DNA from 2 places in the Drancourtella sp. An57 genome. Region 1 is predicted to be linked to the other one. Evidence: riboswitches for the same ligand, from Rfam matches in the RefSeq annotation. Region 1 holds a riboswitch; the other holds the start of a gene.
What was found. A riboswitch is a leader RNA that binds a small molecule or an ion and turns the genes downstream of it on or off. The one in region 1 is predicted to bind cobalamin.
Positions count from the first base shown of each region.

Region 2: linked by a shared signal. The riboswitch ahead of B5G11_RS06930 (sirohydrochlorin cobaltochelatase) and the one ahead of B5G11_RS12780 (ABC transporter substrate-binding protein) in region 1 are both predicted to bind cobalamin.

Region 1 covers NZ_NFHY01000016.1:36,595-44,510, forward strand. The annotation lists gene B5G11_RS12770 (ABC transporter ATP-binding protein/permease) at 1-2,053, shown strand, start outside; gene B5G11_RS12775 (FAD:protein FMN transferase) at 2,100-3,167, shown strand; cobalamin riboswitch at 3,405-3,606, shown strand; gene B5G11_RS12780 (ABC transporter substrate-binding protein) at 3,807-4,910, shown strand; gene B5G11_RS12785 (iron ABC transporter permease) at 4,918-5,985, shown strand; gene B5G11_RS12790 (ABC transporter ATP-binding protein) at 5,982-6,740, shown strand; gene B5G11_RS12795 (Fic family protein) at 6,802-7,878, shown strand.
Region 2 covers NZ_NFHY01000007.1:5,855-13,770, forward strand. The annotation lists gene B5G11_RS06915 (isopeptide-forming domain-containing fimbrial protein) at 1-1,397, shown strand, start outside; gene B5G11_RS06920 (class C sortase) at 1,534-2,409, shown strand; gene B5G11_RS06925 (class C sortase) at 2,421-3,293, shown strand; cobalamin riboswitch at 3,412-3,601, shown strand; gene B5G11_RS06930 (sirohydrochlorin cobaltochelatase) at 3,756-4,541, shown strand; gene cbiD (cobalt-precorrin-5B (C(1))-methyltransferase CbiD) at 4,526-5,770, shown strand; gene cobI (precorrin-2 C(20)-methyltransferase) at 5,767-6,498, shown strand; gene cobM (precorrin-4 C(11)-methyltransferase) at 6,498-7,286, shown strand; gene cobJ (precorrin-3B C(17)-methyltransferase) at 7,283-7,916, shown strand, end outside.

The DNA.
Region 1 (7,916 bases):
CTTTAAACTGGTCAACAGTGCGGACTATTATACGTACGACAGTCAGTATGGTGTCTGGACAGACAAATCCGGCAATGAAACCTATATGAAAGATCTCGTGAAAAACGGGGAAGATCTCAAGGTAGTAGGTGTTGTCCAGCCTGCAGAAGATGCCAATGCAGTGGCACTTTCTTCCGGAATCGGCTACCCGTCTTCTTTGACCCGGCATGTGGCAGAAGAGGCGGAAGACAGTGAGATCGTAAAACAGCAGATTGCGAATCCGGACGTCAATGTCTTTACCGGGGAGGCGTTCGGTGAGACAGAAAGCCAGAACGGGCTGGATATGAACTCGTTATTTACCGTCAATACGGATGCACTGGAAAATGCTTTTCAGTTCAACAGCGATGCGCTCTCAGGCAGTCTGTCCGGAGCAGTGGATTTTTCCGACCTGTTCCAGATGGATGGAAACACTCTGGACCTTTCCAAAATGGTGGATCTTTCCGGAATCCAGATCGAGCTTCCGGATGCAGGTAGCTTGAATCTGAATGATCTGATGGGGAATCTGAACCTGACTGTTTCGGCGGAAGGGATGACAAAACTGGCGGGAAATCTGATTTCCGGCTATCAGGACTACGCAAAAGAGCATCCGGAGGCAGATTATTCGGGGCTGAGCGAAGACTTTGCAGGATATTTGAAAAGTACGGACGCACAGAAGATTCTCAAAGAAAATATTCTGGAGATCATTGAATCAAACGGCGGCATCACCGCATCGGTTGAACAGATTCAGAACCTCTTCCGTGAAGTTTTAAGCGGTTTTATGGAGTATGCGTCGGAGCACGGATATACGGATTCGGAGAGGTTTGATGAATATCTTCTGGAGTACCTTCAGACACCGGCTGCGGCAGAGATCATCAACAGTTGGGGCAGCAGAATCTTTGATTCTGTACAGGATATTTCCATCACCACAGAGCAGCTTCAGAAGATTGCCCGGGAGATGGCAGCCGGATATCTGGATTACGCAGAAAAGAATCAGCTGCCGGATCTGACAAAGATGGATGACTATTTTGTCAGCTACCTGAATACAGATGCGGGGAAAGAAGCGCTTTCCTCCGGAATTTCGGAGATAGTTGATATGGAGAGCCTGCAGTCACAGGTTGGTACGTCCCTTGAAACTTATATGAAAGAAGTGATGGGCGCGTATACAGGCGCAATTTCCAACGCACTGGAAACTCAGATCAGCTCTGCCATGAGCCAGGTGGTAAGCCAGATGAGCAGCGGAATGGAGACGGTGATGCAAAGAGCGATGAGCCGGGTGGGAACGAGCCTTCAGGAGGCCATGGGAGATGCCATGACCATCGATGCAGACGCCTTTGCCAATGCGTTTGAAATGAACATGAGTGAGGAGGAGCTCTCCGAGCTGATGATGTCCATGCAGTCTACGGGAGAGACTTCCTATGACAGTAATTTAAGAAATCTGGGATACGTGGATTTTGATGTCCCGACAGGTATTGCCATTTATCCAAAGGATTTTGAGAGCAAAGAAGAAGTCGTAAAGATTCTGGACGGCTATAATAGTCAGATGGAGGCACAGGGAAAAGACGAGCAGGTGATCACCTACACAGATATGGTTGGTACTCTTATGTCTTCGGTTACGGATATTATCGATATTATCAGCTATGTACTGATCGCCTTTGTGGCCATTTCTCTGGTGGTTTCTTCCATCATGATCGGTGTCATTACCTACATCAGCGTGCTGGAGAGGAAAAAGGAAATCGGAATTCTCAGGGCCATTGGTGCCTCAAAGGGGAATATTTCCCAGGTGTTCAATGCAGAGACCTTTATCATCGGGCTTTGCGCCGGGCTCATTGGAATCGGGCTTACCCTTCTGCTTCTCATACCGGGAAATGCATTGATCCATCATCTTGCAGATACGAATGAGGTAAGCGCCGTGCTCCCTGTAGTGCCGGCACTGATTCTGATCGCGTTAAGTGTCGTGCTTACGCTGCTTGGCGGACTGATCCCTTCACGAAAGGCGGCAAAGAGCGATCCGGTGACAGCACTTCGTACCGAATAATAATATATAAAATCTCATTAAAAGCAATGTAAAAGGCGGTTCAGACATGAGAAGATATAAGACAGAAAATAACTACCGTACAGGGACAGCAGCGTTTGTGCTTCTGTGCAGTCTTGCTTTGACGGCATGTCAGGGAGCACAGAATACAGGCGGCAATAGTCAGGAGGAATCCAGAAAAGAGTTTTTCGCCATGGATACCTATATGACCTTTACCGCTTACGGGGACAATGCCGGCGAAGCGCTGGAAAAGGCGGAGAAAGAGATTCATACACTGGAGTCCGAGTGGTCCGTCACGGATGAAAACAGCGAAATTTACGCGGTCAATCACAGTAATGGAAATGTGGTGACGCTCAGTGAGGATACAGCAGGTGTTGTCAGCTTTGCCCTGGAAATGGCCAAAGAGACCGATGGGGCGCTGGAACCTACGATTTATCCGGTGCTGACTGCATGGGGGTTTACAACTGACGAAAACCGGATTCCGGGAAATGAGGAGATTCAGTCGCTTCTTAGCCGGGTCGGCTACGAAAAAGTGGAGCTGAACGGGCAGAAAATACACCTGCCGGAAGGTATGGAACTGGATTTGGGAGCGGTAGGAAAAGGCTATGCCGGTGATCTGACAGCAGAGATTGTAAAAGAAAGCGGGGTAACGTCTGCCCTTCTAAATATCGGCGGCAATGTTCAGACCGTGGGATCCAGACCGGATGGAAATGACTGGCGGCTTGCTATACGGAGTCCTTACGGGGACGGAGAAGTCGGTGTACTGGAAGTGTCAGACTGTGCCGTGGTGACCTCCGGAAATTATGAGAGGTATTTTACCGGAGAGGACGGAAAACGATACGGACATATCATTGATCCGAAGACCGGATATCCGGTGGATAACGGACTGGCTTCTGTGACGATTGTGACCGAGGAAGGAAAGACGGGAGATGCCCTTTCCACCTCCATGTTCGTAAAAGGACTGGAAGGTGCGCAGGAATACTGGAAATCTCATAAGGGATTTGACATGATTCTGATGACAGAAGATGGAGAAATCTATCTGACAGAAGGCATTGAGAACAATTTTACCTTGACTGACAGCTTCAGCAATATGGAGAAACATATTATCAGAAGATAGAGGAGGGAGCGGAAAAGACGCGTCTTTCTCCGGATTCCGATTTATAAGGATGGGAAGCCGTTTCTGCGTAATTATTGCATGTTCTGGAAGAAAAACCGGAGCAACTATTACATGGAAGAGTTTGCTGAAATTCTGCACCGGCTTTTAGAAAAAGCATAGAGAGAATGTCCGGTGGGAACTGAGGTTGCAATTGATGCCAAAATGTGCTAAATTGGAAACTGTAATATTTCCTGTTAGAATTGAATAACTTTATCAAGTGAAGAATTCCTTTGTCAAAGAGGATGAATTTTAAAAGGGAACGGAGTGGAAATCTCCGGCGATCCGGTCACTGTAAGCAAGGAGTCTGTCCCAATTTATGTCATTGCGGCAATGCCGTGAGAAGGCCGGGACAGGTGAGGAGAGGCAAGCCAGGAAACCTGCTTGATAGAGAAGATGAAGCTTCCGTGTAAAGCAGACATCTGAAAATATGGGCGGCAATCTTTGCCTGTCCATATGTTTTTGTCATGCCTGCTTATAAAAAAGCAGGTTTTTTTGTTCTGCAAAACGAATCTTCCGGTAAGTAGGAATATGGATCTGACGGGTAAGCCAAAGATCCTGTAACAGGAAAGGAAAATATACCGAAAGAAAGAAGGAGAGAACATGAAACAGAACATGGTGAAAAAGGTACTGGCGTGTCTTCTGACAGCCACAATGACGGTGGGACTTTCCGCCTGTGGAGGCAGTGACGGAAACAACAGCGGGGATGCGGGCAGAATCAGCTCTGATCAGGTGAAAGAGGACAATCAGGCTGCAGATGACGGCTCGTCTGACAGCAAGGACACCACAGAGAGTACGAAAAAAACCGAATATCCGCTGACGATCACGACTTATGGCCGGGATGGCGCCGAGTACACGATGACTTATGAAAAGGCGCCGGAAAAGGTGGCAGCGGTTTACCAGGGATCGGTGGAGACGCTGCTTGCTCTTGGACTGGAGGACCGGATTGTAGCGACGGCAGGGCTTGATAATGAGGTGCCGGATGTTCAGAAAGCCGCATTTTCCAAAACAGACTATCTGGACGAGTTTACACCGTCCAAAGAGACAATGACGATGCTGGAACCGGATATGATTTTTTCCTGGGTATCCCTGTTTGATGAGGATAACCTTGGAAGCCCGGATGAATGGATTCAAAAAGGAACAAATGTCTATATCAATACGAATACCGCGGTGAAAGAAGATTCTCTGGAAAATGAATATAACGATATCCTGAACATTGGAAAGATTTTTGATGTGCAGGACCGTGCAGAAGAGATCGTAAATCAAATGAAAGAGACCGTAGAACACGTAAAAACGCTGGCCGAAGAACAGGAAGAAAAGCCGTCTGTCATGGTGGTGGAGAGCATGAATGATACCTTTACCAATTATGGCGCGGCAAGCATTGCGGGGGACATGGTGACCCAGCTTGGTGCCAGCCTTGCAAATCCGGACGCATCTACGGTTGGAAAGGAAGACATTTTAGCGGCAGATCCAGATGTGATTTTTGTCGTCTACATGCCATATACCGGGGATGATCCGGAAACGGTGAAGCAGGAAAATCTGGATAAGATTCTGGAAGATGAAGCATTTCAGAGCCTGAGCGCCGTGAAAAATGACCGGGTTGTTCCGATTATGTTAAGTGAGATGTACGCAAGTGCGACAAGGACGCAGGACGGGATTGAGACTATCGCCAGAGGCCTGTATCCGGATCTGGATCTGAACGAATAGAGGGAGCATGATGAAAAGAGGAGCGATGAAAACAAAGACATATGGAATTCTGATTCTTGGGCTGTCTGCGGCTCTTATACTGTCACTTTTTACGGCGGTACTGTTTGGAAATGCGGATTTGTCCTTTCAGGATGTGTACCGTGTGATCGGATATGAGGTCTTTCATACAGAGAGCCTGTCCGCCTACGGCCAGGGAGCTGTCCACGATGTAGTCTGGCAGATCCGCCTGCCGAGAGTGCTGATGGCGGCAGCAGTGGGGACGGGGCTTTCCGTGTGCGGCGTTGTCATGCAGGCAGTTGTCAAAAATCCTCTGGCGGACCCGTATGTCCTTGGCGTCTCCTCCGGGGCATACCTTGGGGCTGCGGCATCCATTCTACTTGGGATCGGTTCCGTATTCGGGGATCAGGGTATGGGGATTATGGCCTTTTTCGGGGCTCTGGCAGCATCCTTTGGTGTGCTTTTTATTTCCGGCATCGGCGGACGCACAAGCGCGGGGAAACTGATTCTGGCCGGAATGGCGGTCAGTACCGTCTGTTCCGCGTTTGCGAACTTCCTGATTTATATTTCCCAGAACCGGGAAGCAACGACTCAGATTTCCTACTGGAGCATGGGAAGTCTTGCCACGGCTGACTGGGACAATGTGCCGGTTGTTCTTCCGGTCATGATAGTCGCAACACTGATTTTCTGGACTCAATCCCGGAAGCTGAATCTGATGCTTCTGGGCGATGAGACAGCGGTGACACTTGGGACCGACCTCCACCGGGTGCGGATCGTGTATCTGATTCTTTCCTCCCTGATGGTGGGAACGGCAGTCTGTGCGGCAGGAATGATCGGATTTGTCGGGCTGATTATTCCACATGCAGTGCGGATGTGCCTTGGAACAGATCATAAAAGGCTCGTCCCGGTCAGCGCACTGACCGGAGCGGTCTTTCTGATCTGGGCGGACGTGGCCTGCAGGGTTATTCTGGACTATGCGGAACTGCCGATTGGAATTTTAGTCTCTCTGATCGGCGCGCCGTGCTTTATTTATCTGATGATAAGGAAATCCTATGGATTTGGAGGTGGGGAAGCGTGAAAATCAATACGGAAGATCTCCATCTTTCCTACGGGGCGCAGGAGATTTTAAAGGGAATCAGCATCCAAAGTAAGGAGAAGGAATTTATCGGACTGATCGGGCCGAACGGAAGTGGAAAATCAACGCTGCTCAAGTGCATTTACCGGACTTTGAAACCGGATCAGGGTGCTGTCTATCTGGACGGAAAAGAGCTGAGTACGATCCGCGTCAAAGACTCCGCCAGAAAACTGGCAGTGGTAGCTCAGCATAACCATTATAATTTTGAGTTTACCGTACAGGAAATCGTTATGATGGGGCGGTCTCCCCACAAAAAGGCACTGGAGCGGGACAATGCCGGAGACTATACCATTGTAAAAGAAGCATTGCAGGCTGTCGGCATGTCGGAATTTGCGGATAGAAGTTTCTCCACGCTTTCCGGAGGGGAACAGCAGCGGGTTATTCTTGCAAGAGCCCTGGCCCAGCAGACGCCCTGCCTGATTCTGGATGAACCTACCAACCATCTGGACATTACCCACCAGCTTCAATTGATGCGGATTGTAAAGGAGCGGAATGTGACGGTGATCTCGGCCGTCCATGACCTGAATATTGCGGCCATGTTCTGCGACCGGATTTACGCCCTCAAAGACGGCCGGATTGCAGGAGAAGGGACACCGGAGAGTTTGCTGACACCGGAGTTTATCCGGGAAATTTACGATGTGGAGGCAGAAGTCGTCAAAGATAAAAAAGGACAGATCCATATTTTATTTGTAGAGTAGCAGAAAAGGGATTGTACACCGTTTACTGGTGTGCGATCCCTTTTTCAGTGGATGAACTCATATGGGTGTTGAAAAATTTTTGACTTGCTGTATAATAGAGGAAGAAAGTACGCAAGATAATACGCAAGTACATGGAGGTACTGTCATGGGAGTGTATAAACCGCCTTTTACAATAACAAATGAAATATTATCATATGTATCTTCGATTTCAGAAAAGATTGGACGAATTTCGGCAACCAGTAATTTAGAATCCAAACCACATTTGAGAAGAAACAATCGTATCAAGTCCATTCATTCTTCATTGAAGATTGAAGCGAATTCTCTTTCTTTGGGGCAGGTTAGAGATGTAATCAACGGAAAGACAGTGCTTGGTGAACAAAAGGAAATTCAGGAAGTAAAAAATGCCTATGCCGCATATGAAAAAATTTCCGAGATCAATCCATACAACATAAGAGATTTGAAAAAATTTCATGGCATAATGACCAAATATGTTGTAGAAGAATCCGGTGACTTCCGTCGAGGTGAAGAAGGTGTTTTTAATGGCGATCAGTGCATTTTTATGGCACCACCTTCACGATTTGTTCCCCAGTTAATGGATGAACTTTTTGATTGGATGAAAGAAGCACAAAATAGTGTTCATCCTCTTATTTTAAGCAGCGTATTTCATTATGAATTTGTCTTTATCCATCCGTTCTCTGATGGCAATGGTAGAATGGCAAGATTATGGCATACTGCGATCCTTTCCAAGTGGAAGCCGATATTTGAATTTATTCCAATTGAGAGTCAGATCGAAAAATTTCAAGAAGAATACTATGACGCGATTGCTAAATGCCATCTGGATGGTGCATCAACAATTTTCATTGAATTTATGTTGTCACAAATTGATAAAATTCTGGATGACATTTCCATTCAGATCAGTGAAGATAATGGGCAGCTTTCGGAATACATTAAGAAACTGCTTGATGTTATGGAATATGATATTCCTTATACAAGCAATTCACTTATGGAAAAACTGGGGTTGAAATCTAAGGAAGGTTTTCGAAGAAATTATTTACGGCCGGCAGTAGACATGAATCTTATCCGTATGACAATTCCAGATAAACCTAACAGCAGGAACCAAAGATATGTAAAGATATGATATATTTAGATACCACGCCCGGTTCAATATGAACCGGG
Region 2 (7,916 bases), on a different contig from region 1:
AGGCGCTTGATAAGACATACGGCGAGGCTGACCTGGTGAGCCGTATCGCTGGAGATATACAAGAAGGTGCAGGCGGAAGCGACGCAGGTGTGTTCTATTCCTGGATTGAGAAGTATATTGAGACGAATAACATAACTACACCTCATACAGCCACAGCTGGCGCAAGCGTTGGAATACGGGGAACTATGACTATCAACAGCCTTAAAGAGGGCTACTACGCCGTCGACTTCAAGAACGTTCCCGATGGATTGAGTCTCAAGCAGGGTGTGATGATCGCCACGACAGGTAATGCACCGGCCGTGATGAACCTTAAGGCTGAGGATCTGCCTTTTGAAAAGGAAATAAGCGAGAAGAACGCAAACGAGTGGTTTGATGAGCTTACTGCCGAGACAGGGGATGTGCTTGATTATAAGCTGACAGCGCAGGTTCCTACGCTGACCGACTACGACAATCTCACCGAGTTTACTATGAGTGATACGCTGGAAAAGCAGGAGTTTGATCCTGCCAGCGTTAAAATTGCTATTGGTAATGCCACTATTACACGGGGAACAGACCCTGACAGTGATAAGTTTTATATTGGACAGACTCCCCTTGCGACACTGACTCCGGTCGGCTATGCCGATGAAAAGAGTTCCTTCACCCTCACTTTTGAACCATCTACTCTCGAGGCATATGAGGGTGCGACTGTTACTGTTACATACAGTGCGGAGCTTACCACTGATGCAGTAAAGATCAACGTCAATGACGCTAAACTGGAATGGAATAACAATGGCTCGGAGAGTGTTCTGACCGATTCCACCGAGGTGTATACCTACGGCATCGAGCTGACAAAGACCTTCAGTGACGCTACTGTTTTAGCTGATGAGATTGGTAAGGTGACATTCCGGCTGTACAGGGTAAATGGGCAGGATGAGGAGCTCCTACATTTTACCGGCTCTGCCGGAAATTACATCCTTGTGTCCGATTCCGCTGGAACTGGCAATGTGACAGACCTCAAGCTTGATACGACCAGCAGGAAACTGACGGTTGTGGGTCTGGATGACGATGAGATCTACATCCTGACGGAGACCAATACTGCCGATGGCTATAACCTGATTGACAAGGACGTCACCATCGATCTTGAAGCACAGCTTGACCCGAACGCAATGCTGCTCGACGAGGATAAGACAAGTGTCAAACTGGGAAATACACCTCTTAATGTGGACTTTGTACACAACGAGAGTTCCAAAGATATGGCAATAGCAAGCGTTGCTTTCGAGCTGTACAACCAGAAAGGCTTCACCCTTCCGAAAACCGGAGGCACAGGTACGTGGGCGTTGACAATGGGCGGTATTCTTCTGATTGCGGCGGCAGGAGGAATGCTTGTGGCTTCCAGAAGAAAGAACTCTTCTCGCTAACAAAAAAGAACACAGTGATTTGTATGGGATTGGGCGGAGATTTCCGCCCATCCTTCGTTCTGGTGTTTTTCCACATACTTCACCGGAGTCCGGGGAAAAGCATCTGAATGTTAATTGGGAAATGGAGGAAAAGGATGTGAAGCAGAAATTACTGGCTGTTTTGACGGTATTGGTTTTTCTGGCGGGTCTCTCTCTGCTGGCATACCCTGTCGTCAGCAACCTGCTCTATGAAAAGGAACAGGAAGAAATCATGAAGCACTATAATAGTATTATTTCAGAAGAAATGACTTCGGATGACCAGACTGCAGAACTGCAGGAGTGTCAGGATTACAATCGGGGACTTTTGCAGGGAGGCGTTCTGCTTACAGATCCTTTTGACAAGAATCAGCTGGATCCTTCCGCCATGCCCTATGCAGGGCTTCTGAACATAGATGACGAAGGAGGAATGGCCTATCTGAGGATTCCGGCTATCGATGTGGAGTTGATGATTTATCACGGCACCGGAGAGGAAGTGCTGAAAAAGGGGGTGGGACATCTGCAGGGAAGTTCTCTTCCGGTGGGAGGAACAGGAACGCATTGTGTTCTTTCCGCGCATACGGGACTTAATAATAAGAAGCTGTTTACAGATCTGGACCAGCTGGAAAATGGCGATGTCTTCTATATTCATGTACTGGGGGAAGTGCTGGCCTATCAGGTGGATCAGATCCGGGTAGTGCTCCCGGAGGAGACGGAGGATCTGCAGATTAATGCGCAGGAAGATTATGTTACACTGGTGACCTGTACCCCTTACGGTATCAATACACACCGCCTGCTGGTACGGGGAACCCGTATCCCTTATGTGGAAGAAACGGAACAGACGGGAACGGTGCCGGTAAGACAGGGAAGCTGGATGGAACAATACCTGAAAGCGGCTGCCGCGGGGATGATACTGGTGGCTGTTGTGGCAGCGGGATCCATTTTGCGCAGGAGGACAGGGGCGAAGAAGCCCGGACGAAGGAGAAGGAAAAGATAGGGGGCGGGAGCGTGAGAAAGACCGGCTTTAGATTGCTGATTCTGGTGATATTTTTTTCCGGTGCAGCACTGCTTCTGACTCCGCATTTCCAGAGTCTGCGATCGGAATTTAGCAGCAGGAAAGAAGTAGAAGAGATTAAGAGTAAGAAACAAAACAACCGGGAACCGGAAGAAAGTACAGAAAGAGAATACATTCAGCTTTATGAGGACATGAAAGCATACAATGAAAAAATTTTCCGGGACGGGCAGAGCGGACTGACGGATGCATGGAACTTTCAGCAGCCGGTTTTCCGGCTGTCGGATTATGATACGTCCGGGGATGCGGTCGGCTATTTATCCATTGAAGCCATGGATCTGGAACTGCCGCTGTATCTGGGAGCGTCAGATGAGAATCTTGACAAGGGAGCTGCAGTTTTGGGACAGACCAGTATGCCTATAGGAGGAACAAACAGCAACTGTGTAATAGCTGCCCACCGGGGATGGAAAGGCATTCCGATGTTTCGGGATATCGAATTGTTGCAGCCCGGAGACAAAGTGATACTGACTAATTTGTGGGAAACACTGGAATATCAGGTGGTGAAGTGTATTGTCATTACTCCGGATGACATTGACGCAGTGAAAATCATGGAAGGTGAGGACATGCTGACTCTGATTACCTGTCATCCGTACACATACAATTTTCAAAGATATGTAGTTTACTGTAGCCGTAACGGTCAAATCTCTGCGGAGGAACTCCCCCGTGAGGGGGTAACCTATGTTTCGTCTCAAAAAGAGATTGAGAGGGAGCAAAAGTGGAATTTTGCGGGACTTACCGTACTGGGAGGAGGCTGTATGCTGGGAATCCGCAGGTTCATCCTTGGAAAAAGAAAGAAAAAGAATTCGTAACTATTTTTTTCTGTATTATACACAAATGTTCGTGCAATAGAAATGCATTTTGGCTAATCCAGAAAAACCGCATCGGTTGACAGCCGTCTTTGCCAATGGTATCATAAACAGGAATCAAACAGAGAAATCATTTAAAAGTACCTTAGTTTCAGAAGGAGTAAAAGGGAATCCGGTGAGAATCCGGAACAATACCCGTTGCTGTATGAGGGGAGCTTTCTTAAGAAAAGGCCACTGTGCGGATGCATGGGAAGGGAGAGAAAAGCGCGGATCCTTAAGTCAGAATACCTGCTTTTAGATGCTTCGGAAAGGTTACGGGATTATGACAAGTACGAGAATCAAAGAGGACGTCAAAGGGAAATAGAAACGGATATGGGAAAAGAGGCAGAGGAGAGAACTGTCTGTTTTTCCATATCCTTTTTTTGGTGTCAGTCGTCGATGTCAGACCCATATGGGAGGACAATTATGAGAAAAGCAGTTTTGGTGGTGAGCTTTGGGACGAGCCACCTGGATACAATGGAGAAGACGATCGTAGCAGTAGAGAAGGCGCTTGCGGAGGCATTCCCGGACCGGACGCTGTACCGGGCGTTTACAAGCGGAATGATCTTGAAGAAACTGAAATCGGAGTTTCAGATGGAAATCTGCGACGTGGAGGAAGCCATGGAACAGATGATACGGGACGGCATTGAGGATCTTCTCATCCAGCCGACCCATATCATCCACGGATTTGAATACGAAAAGATGACAGAGCAGATCGAGCCGTACCGGGAACGGTTTGAAACGATCCGCATCGGAGCACCGCTTCTTGCCACGATGGAAGATTATGAGGAGGCGGTACACCTGATTATGGAGGATGCCGGACTCAAAGAGGAAGAAACATTAGTGCTCATGGGCCACGGGACAGAGCACCATACCAATGCGGCCTATCCGGCCCTCGATTATACCTTCTGGGCAAAAGGATACCGAAACGTGGTAGTCGGCACGGTAGAAGGCTTCCCGGAGATGGAGGAAGTGCTGAAAAAGCTGAAAGAGCAGCAGGCCGGAAAGATTCTTCTGATGCCGTTCATGATTGTGGCGGGCGACCATGCCAAAAACGATATGGCAGGAGAGGATGCGGATTCCTGGAAATCGATTCTGACAAGAGAAGGATATGAAGTGCGTACCGTCTTAAAAGGTCTCGGAGAGATTCCGGGCATCCGGCAGATGTTTGTGCGTCACGCCGGGGAGGCAAAGGAGTGTCCGAAAGGATAAGGATGGAAAAGCAGACAGTCATCAAGGGACAAAAAGAACTGAAAAGAGGATATACGACGGGAACCTGCGCGGCGGCAGCGGCCAGGGCGGCGGCAATCATGCTGTTTTCCGGAGAGGAAATCCGGGAAGTCCGCATTACTGTCCCGGCAGGAGAGACCTTGCTTCTGGAAGTGGAGGAGATCGTGCGACATTCCGATGCAGTGTCATGCGCGGTCCGGAAAGATGCAGGAGATGATCCGGATATTACCCACGGAATGCTCGTCTTTGCCGAAGTAAAGAAAGAGTCCGATAAACGGCAGAAAACAGATTCGGAGCCGGAAGCGAATCCGGTACAGATTGTGCTGGAAGGCGGGGAGGGTATCGGTCGGGTGACAAAGCCGGGGCTGGAGCAGCCGGTAGGAGCGCCTGCCATCAACAAGGTGCCAAGGAAGATGATTACGGAAGCTCTCCGGCAGGCAGCCGGGGAAGCCGGATTTTGCGGGACGCTGAAGGTGACCATTTCTGCGCCGGAGGGGGAAGCACTTGCCCAAAAGACATTCAATCCGAGACTTGGGATTGTGGGAGGTCTTTCCATCCTTGGAACAACGGGGATTGTAGAACCCATGAGTGAGCAGGCTCTGACGGAGACCATCCTTCTGGAAATGAAAGTACAAAAACAGGAAGGAATTCAGACGCTCTGTCTGGTGCCGGGAAATTACGGAAGTGATTTTCTGAAAGATGAGCTTTCCTTTTCCCCGGACCGGGCGGTCAAATGCAGCAACTATGTGGGCGAGGCGCTGGATATGGCAGTGGTGCTTGGATTTCCGAGAGTTCTTCTTGTGGGGCACATCGGAAAGTTTGCCAAGCTTGCGGCAGGTGTCATGAATACCCACTCGAGGATAGCGGACGCGCGTGCGGAGGTGTTTCTTGCGGCGCTTTCCCATCTTGCGGCCGGGGCTTTAAAGGAAGATCCGGGGCGCATGGAAAAGCTGATCGGGCTGGTGCCTGAGATTGAGGAGAGCGTCACGACAGATGAGATGCTTGCCGTTCTGACGAGGGCCGGAATCCGGGAAGCCGTGATGTCCCGGATCATGGAGCGTATCTCCTGGTATCTCAATCAGAGGACGAGAGGAGAAGTCCAGGTGGAACTTCTGACTTTCTCCAAAGAATGGGGGATCCTTGGAAAGACGGAAGGCGCCATGGAGCTTCTCGAACAGATCAAAGAGGAACGGAAAGGACAAAAAGAATGAGTGGAATCTTATATGGAACAGGAACAGGGCCGGGAGAGGCAGAGCTTCTGACGCTGAAGGCGGTCCGATTGATCCGGTCCTGTGATATGATCGCGGTTCCGGTGTCTGACAGTACACTGAAGGAGCCGTGTATCTGGGAGGAAGGGATGCCGTATCTCGACAACTGCACGGCATATCAGATTGTGCTGCCGGAAGTGCCGGAGATTCAAAAAAAGCCGGTGCTCTGCCTTCCGATGCCGATGATGAAAGAAAAAGAAGAACTGAAACGCATCCACGATGCGGGAGCGAAGAAGGTGGAGGAATATCTGGACGAAGGAATGAACATTGCATTTCTGACCCTTGGAGATCCGTCCATTTACTCTACCTATCTGTACATTCATAAACGGGTGCAAAAAGACGGGTACCAGGCGGTGATCATACCGGGAATTCCGTCGTTTTGCGCGGCGGCAGCGGCCCTGAACCTGGGGCTTGCGGAAAATAAAGAGGAGATTCATATCCTGCCGGCCTCCTATGGAATTGAAGAGGGGCTGAAGCTTTCCGGAACGAAAATTCTGATGAAAACAGGGAAAAAGATGCCTTATGTCAAAGAGACGGTCAAGGCGTCAAACGACCGGTTCTGGATGGTGGAAAACTGCGGGATGGAAAATGAAAAGATTTATGAAAATCCGGACGATGTGCCGGAGAAATCCAGCTATTATTCGCTGATTGTGATAAAGGAGGGATCCTGATGGTACATTTTGTCGGAGCAGGGCCGGGAGCGTGCGACCTGATTACCGTGCGTGGCGAACGCCTGCTGAAAGAGGCGGACGTGATTATCTATGCCGGATCACTGGTCAATCCGGAACTGTTACAGGTCAGAAAGGAAACTTGTGAGGTATATGACAGTGCCTATATGACATTGGAAGAGGTGCTGGAAGTGCTTGAAGCAGCAGAAAAGGACAAAAAGACGACGGTACGGCTTCACACCGGAGATCCAAGTCTCTACGGAGCCATCAAAGAGCAGATGGATGAGCTGGACAGACGGGGAATTGCCTATGAGATCTGTCCGGGAGTCAGCTCCTTTTCCGGAGCGGCGGCAGCTCTTAAACTGGAATACACCCTCCCTGAGATTTCCCAGTCCGTCATTATCACACGGATGGAAGGCCGGACCAAGGTGCCGGAAAAAGAATCGATCCGCAGCTTTGCGGCTCATCAGGCAACCATGGTGCTTTTCCTAAGCACCGGACTTCTGGAACCGCTTTCTAGGGAACTGATGGCGGGCGGCTATCCGGGCGATACGCCTGCGGCCATCGTCTATAAGGCAAGCTGGCCGGAAGAAGCGGTCTACCGGTGTACTGTGGAAACGCTGGCTGAAACCGCCAAAGCGAACCATGTGACGAAGACTGCGCTGATTGTAGTAGGAGAAGTGCTGGAAGGCGGAAAGAAAACCGGATATGAGCGGTCGAAACTGTATGATCCGGAATTTACCACCATGTTCCGGGAGGGAACGAAGAAAGACGGGGAGACGAAAGAATGAAAAAGAAAGTATATGTCATAGGAATCGGGCCGGGCGCTTATGAGGAAATGACGATCCGGGCCGTGCGGGCGATGGAATCCTGTGAGGTGATCATCGGATACACCGTCTATGTGGATCTGGTAAAAGAGCAGTTCCCGGGGAAGACATTTCTGACTACGCCGATGACAAAGGAAGTGGAGCGCTGTGAGATGGCACTCCGGGAAGCCCGGGAGGGCCGGACAACAGCCATGATCTGCAGCGGGGACGCCGGAGTGTACGGCATGGCAGGTCTGATGCATGAGATCCGGAAAGAACGCGGATATTCGGAAGTGGAGATCGAGGTGGTTCCGGGAATTACCGCCGCCACTGCGGGAGCGGCCGTTCTGGGAGCGCCGCTCATCCATGATTTTGCGGTCATTTCCCTGAGCGATCTTCTGACGCCGTGGGAGAAGATTGAAGAGCGTCTGCGGTCTGCGGCAAAAGGGGATTTTGCCATCTGTCTTTACAATCCGTCCAGCCGGAAACGAAAAGATTATCTCCGAAGGGCCTGCGAGATTCTTCTGGAATATCAGAGCCCGGATACGGTCTGCGGCTATGTGCGCCAGATCGCAAGAGACGGAGAGGAAAAGCATGTGACAACCCTTGGAAGAC